Linked DNA regions of Skermanella rosea. The protein of the gene in region 1 interacts with the protein of each later gene in a pairwise test. Links are inferred from orthologs where the notes say so. Each region holds a gene or a part of one and is shown on either strand. Other genes may lie near its edges.

Evidence for each region. Proteins that work in one complex are often made in the same cells at the same time.
Region 2: the proteins of ftsA (region 1) and JL101_RS03720 interact in binary tests that used the Escherichia coli proteins (3 or more experiments, as listed by UniProt). The link is inferred for Skermanella rosea from one-to-one orthologs.

Annotation. Positions count from the first base shown.
Region 1 is NZ_CP086111.1:4,171,127-4,174,041, reverse strand. The notes cover bases 9-2,897. They hold ftsA (cell division protein FtsA), read right to left. Parts: upstream 2,143-2,897; coding sequence 874-2,142; downstream 9-873. Other genes in these bases: JL101_RS19480 (cell division protein FtsQ/DivIB), read right to left, coding at 2,278-2,897; ftsZ (cell division protein FtsZ), read right to left, coding at 9-684. Also shown: more of ftsZ, read right to left, coding at 1-8; more of JL101_RS19480, read right to left, coding at 2,898-2,915. UniProt on the Escherichia coli protein: Essential cell division protein that assists in the assembly of the Z ring. May serve as the principal membrane anchor for the Z ring.
Region 2 is NZ_CP086111.1:791,937-794,787, forward strand. The notes cover bases 27-2,851. They hold JL101_RS03720 (rod shape-determining protein), read right to left. Parts: upstream 2,049-2,851; coding sequence 1,005-2,048; downstream 27-1,004. Other genes in these bases: mreC (rod shape-determining protein MreC), read right to left, coding at 27-905; JL101_RS03725 (2-isopropylmalate synthase), read right to left, coding at 2,192-2,851. Outside these bases: rod shape-determining protein MreD, read right to left, coding at 1-1; more of mreC, read right to left, coding at 21-26. UniProt on the Escherichia coli protein: Forms membrane-associated dynamic filaments that are essential for cell shape determination. Acts by regulating cell wall synthesis and cell elongation, and thus cell shape.

The DNA.
Region 1 (2,915 bases):
CATGGCCTTGCCCATCTCGGTCATCACCGACCGGATGTCGGCGAAGTCTAGGTTGATCAGGCCGGGCATCACCATCAGGTCGGTCACGCCGCGCACGCCGGAATGCAGCACGTCGTCGGCCATCTTGAAGGCGTCGGCGAACGTGGTCTTCTCGTTGGCGATGCGGAACAGGTTCTGGTTCGGGATGATGATCAGGGTGTCGACGAACTGCTGGAGCTCGTTGATCCCGGTCTCGGCCAGGCGCATGCGGTGCGCGCCTTCGAAGTGGAACGGCTTGGTCACCACGCCGACGGTCAGGATGCCCTGCTCCCGGGCGGCCCGCGCGATCACGGGGGCGGCACCGGTGCCGGTGCCGCCGCCCATGCCGGCGGTGATGAAGACCATGTTGGCACCTTCCAGGTAGCCCATGATCTCGGCGAGCTGCTCTTCCGCCGCGGCGCGGCCGACGTCCGGCCGGGAACCGGCACCAAGGCCGCGCGTTATCGTGGTGCCGAGCTGGAGGCGCTTCTCCGCCAGGGCGCCCTTCAGCGCCTGCGCGTCGGTGTTGGCGACGACGAATTCGACGCCTTCCAGGTTGGACTTGATCATGTTGTTGACGGCGTTGCCGCCAGCCCCGCCGACGCCGAACACCGTGATGTGCGGCCGCAGATCCACTTCGATTTCCGGCATGCTGAGATTGATCATGACAGCCTCCAGTTCCCTTCGAATTCGCCCGAATTCAATTCCATGAATTCATGTTGGTTTTCACACCGCCGGTCAGTGCCGGCCTGCATATCGCCCGTCGTGTCCGATCGCTTTCACGGATGCGGGCATCTCTATCCCGGCATCCGCGCGGCGCGCTGTTCCGCTTTGTCGACTGTTCCTGGCCCCGGCTCATAGGTTCTCCTTCAGCCAGAGGCTCACGCGTCCCCAAAGATGTTTCGGCGGTTCCGCCTCGGCGCTGAAGCCCGGCAGCTCCGCGTGGCTCTGCACCGCGAATGCCAGCAGCCCCGCCGCCGTCGAGAAGGCGGGACCGCCGGTGGCTTCCGCCAGCCCGTCGATCCGCATCGGCCGGCCGAGCCGGACCTGCTTGTCCAGGATGAGCTGGGCCAGCTCGCGCGTGCCCGGCAGCTGGCTGGCGGCGCCCGTCAGCACGACCCGGCGGCCGGCCACCTTGCCCATGCCGCTGACTTCCAGGCGGGCGCGGACCAGCTCGAAGATCTCCTCCAGCCGGGGCTGGATGATGCCGACCAGCAGCGATTTGGGAACGTGGTTCGCCTGGGCCGGCTCGTCCTCGCCGACCTGGGGCACGTCGATGATCTCGCGCTCGTCGGCGACGTTGGCGATGGCGCTGCCGTACAGGGTCTTCATGCGCTCCGCGTGGGCCACGGGCGTGGTCAGGCCGCGCGCGATGTCGTTGGTCACGTGGCTGCCGCCGACCGGCACGCAGTCGGTATAGACGCACTTGCCGTCGAAGAAGACCGAGATGGTCGTGGTGCCGCCGCCCATGTCGATCAGGGTGCAGCCCAGCTCCATCTCGTCCTCGACCAGGGCCGCGAGGCCGCTGGCGAAGGGGGAGACGACGAAGCTCTCGATGTCCAGGTGGCAGCGGGCGACGCAGGTGGCGAGATTGCGGACCGCGCTCGATCCCGCCGTCACGGTGTGGAGCTGGACGCCCAGCTTCTCGCCGAACATGCCGCGGGGGTCGCGGATGCCGCGGTTGCCGTCCATCGAATAGCCGACCGCGATGGAGTGGATCAGCTCCTGGTCGGCGTTGCCCTGGAACTGGCGGGCCTGGGCGAGCGCCCGGCGCACGTCGGCGTCGCCGACCTCGTGCCCGCCGATCGGGATCTCGACGTTGGTCGTCTGGGAGACCGGCTGGCCGCCGGAGATGTTGACCAGCACTTCGCGGATCGTCTCGCCCGCCATCTGCTCCGCGGCATGGACGGTCGTGCCGATCGCCTGTTCCGCCGCGTCCATGTCGACGATGGTGCCGGCCCGCAGGCCGCGTGAAACCTGATGGCCGATCCCGATGATCCGCAACGCGCCGCCGTCCTCGACCCGCGCGATGAAGCAGCAGACCTTGGTTGTGCCGACGTCCAGCGCGGCGATTACCCCGCCGCGCACCGGTCGCTTCACTCTCTTGCTCCCGTTGAAGGCCATCGTTTCGCTCGCAGTCCCCTCAGGCCTCGGCCTAACGCAGTAATCACTTTATCATCCCAAGATACAGTATTTCAAACGGCGATTGCCTTACTGCATTTGGTATGTATTACCTATTTCGGATAGTCTGATACGGCTTTAGATCTTTTCCTCGGGCACACGGCGACGTTGTGCCGCAGCCGTCGAAGTCTGGATCACCAGCCGGTCCGGCAGGCGGAGGTCGACGGCGACTATGTCGCGGTCAAGCACCGGTTGTTTCAATTCCTGTTCGGCCAGATGCTTCAGGGCGCCGCCGATGTCGCTCTCCGGCAAACGGACCACGACGCCGTTGGCCAGATGCAGGTCCCAGCGCCGACCGCCGACGCGGCTGGCGGCATTGACCCGCTCGAACAGCGCCGGCACGGTCGCCAGGTGCCCCAGCAGTTCCGGCGCGTGTTTCGGCGCATCGGTGCCGATGATCTGGAGCAGGTCGTTGTAGCGGCCCAGCTCGCGCTCGGTCAGCACCTCGCCGTCCCGGTCGATAAGCGCCAGCTTCCCGTCGCGCTGCCACAGCGCCATCGGCCTGCGCTCGTCCAGCTTGACGAACACGGTGTTGGGCAGGCGGCGTTCGACCGTGGCGGTCGCGACCCAGCGCAGCCGTTCCAGGCCGGCGCGCGCCGCCTCCGGGTCGAACTGCAGGATCGGGTCGCCGCGCTTGACCTGGATCGCCGCCATCACCGCGTTCCGGTCGGTCTCGACCCGGCCTTCGACCAGCACCTCCTGGACCTCCAGCCCGG
Region 2 (2,851 bases), 3.4 Mb from region 1 along the record:
TGGGCAGGGTCCCGCCGGCGTCAGTTCAAGCCGCCGGCGGCGTCCGCCGGGGCATTGGCGCCAAGGCCGCCGGGAAGCCCGAAATTGACCAGCTGGACATGCTCGACCCGTCCGGGATCGACGAAGGGCTGCACCCGGATCGCGCTCTCGCCCACCTCCGCGACCAGCCCGACCGGCAACCCCGGCGGGAACATGCCGCCATGGCCCGAGGTCACCACCCGGTCGCCGACCGCCGGCGCGGCGTCGCCCGGCAGGTAGAGCAGGCGCGGCTGTCCGGAATTGTCGCCGCCCATCACGGCGCGCTGGCGCGACGGCTCGATCACCACCGGGATGCGCGAGTTGAGGTCCGTGATCAGCAGGACGCGCGACGACCATTCCCCCGCCTGGACCACGCGGCCCATCAATCCCCGGCCGGACACGGCCGCCTGGCCGGGCCTGACGCCGTCGCGCTGGCCGGCGGTGACGACGACGGTCCGGACGAAGGCGCCGCCGGGATCGGCGACGACCCGGGCCGTGATATAGGAGGCGGCCAGTTCGGGCTTGTAGTTCAGCAGGCTGCGCAGGCTGCGGTTCTCGGCGTCGAGCCGCTGGGCCGCCTGCTGCCACTGCAGCAGGGCCGCGTTCTCCTGACGGAGCCGCTCGTTCTCACCCCGCAGGTTGACGATCTCGTGCAGGCTCTCGACGAAATGGGCCGCCGTCGCCGCGGGGCGGGAGATCGCGTCCAGGATCGGGGCGAAGGCATCGGTCACCCGGACGCGCAGCCCGTCCACCAGGACGGTGTCGACCTTGCCGACCATCATCAGGGCTATGGCGGCGAACACCAGGAGAAGGAACGAGAACCGCTGGGCCAGCGCACGCAGGGGTGCGGCGAGACGAACCACGGATCCGGTGGCACGTGTCTTCACGGGGCCTTTCCTGTGCTCTGCGGGGCTGAAAGCCGGATGTCAGGAGGTTGCACGGGCGGCAGCCCTCCTGGAGGGAGTTTGCCGCGCCAATTATGAATATCAGGAGTACATCTGGATGAGAACGTGCTTAAGCGTCTTCATCTCTTCGAGAGCCCGGCCCGTGCCCAGCGCCACGCAGGACAGCGGATCGTCGGCGATGGAGACCGGAAGGCCCGTCGCGTGGCGCAGCACATAGTCCAGGTTGCTGAGCAGGGCGCCGCCGCCGGTCAGGACGATGCCCTTGTCCACGATGTCGGCGGCCAGTTCCGGCGCCGTGTGCTCCAGGGCCACCTTCACCGCCTCGATGATGGCGCTGACCGGTTCGGACAGGGACTCCGCGATCTGGCGCTCGCTGATGATCAGTTCCTTGGGAACGCCGTTCATCAGGTCGCGGCCCTTGATCTCCATGATCCGGCCCTCGCCGTCCTCCGGCGGGCAGGCGGAGCCGATCTCCTTCTTGATCCGCTCGGCCGAGCTTTCGCCGACCAGCAGGTTGTGGTTGCGGCGGATATAGCCGATGATCGCCTCGTCCATCTTGTCGCCGCCGACGCGGACCGAGCGGGAATAGACGATGCCGCCCAGCGACAGCACGGCGACTTCGGTCGTGCCGCCGCCGATATCGACCACCATGCTTCCGGTCGGCTCGGTCACCGGCAGGCCCGCGCCGATCGCGGCGGCCATCGGCTCCTCGATCAGGAAGACCCGGCGGGCGCCGGCCGACTCGGCCGATTCCTGGATCGCTCGGCGCTCGACCGCGGTGGAGCCCGACGGCACGCAGATGATCACCTGCGGGCTCGCGAAGCTGCGCCGGTTGTGCACCTTGCGGATGAAGTGCTTGATCATCTCCTCGGCGACTTCGAAGTCGGCGATGACGCCGTCCCGAAGCGGCCGGATCGCCTGGATGTTGCCGGGCGTGCGCCCCAGCATCATCTTGGCCTCGTCGCCGACCGCGAGCACCTGCTTCTTGCCGCGGATGGTGGCGATGGCGACGACCGACGGCTCGTTCAGGACGATTCCCCGCCCCTTGACGTACACGAGGGTGTTGGCCGTACCCAGGTCGATCGCCATGTCGGCCGACAGGACGCCGAGCAATTTGGAAAACATGGAGTTGATTAACTCTTCATCCGGTTGACGCGGCCCATCCGAGACAACGGCGGCTCATTGGCGAGCCGCCGTCGGAGGTAATCTGGATGGAGGCTCGGGGTACGAACCACCATCCGTTTGAATAGAGCAACGCCGCAAACCACTCAAGCGGAGAGTGCTTCGGGCGCCGTTTTCTGACGCTTGGTCAGCAGCTTGTTCAAGGCGTGCACATAGGCGCGGCAGCTCGCCACCAGGGTGTCGGTGTCGGCGCCCTGGCCATTGACCGTCTTGCCGTTCTCCTCCAGCCGGACGGTCACTTCCGCCTGCGCGTCGGTGCCCTCGGTGACGGCGTGGACCTGGTACAGCTGCAGCTTGGCCTCGTGCGGGAACAGCGCCGAGATCGCGTTGAAGGTGGCGTCGACCGGGCCGGACCCGGTGGCGACCGTGCTCACCGTCTCGCCGTCGATCTCCAGCTCCAGCTCGGCCCGCTGCGGACCCTTGGAGCCGGCGACCACCGCCAGCGAGACGAAGCGGATGCGCTCGTTGGTGCTGCCGATGCTGTCGTCCACCAGTGCTACGATGTCCTCGTCGAAGACGTCCTTCTTCTTGTCTGCCAGGTCCTTGAAGCGGACGAAGGTCTCCTCGATCGCGTTGTCGCCCAGCGCGTAGCCCAGGTCCTTCAGCTTGGCGCGGAAGGCGGCGCGGCCGGAATGCTTGCCCATGACCAGGGTCGAGCGGTTCAGGCCCACCGACTCCGGGGTCATGATCTCGTAGGTCTGGGCGTTCTTCAGCATGCCGTCCTGGTGGATGCCGGACTCGTGGGC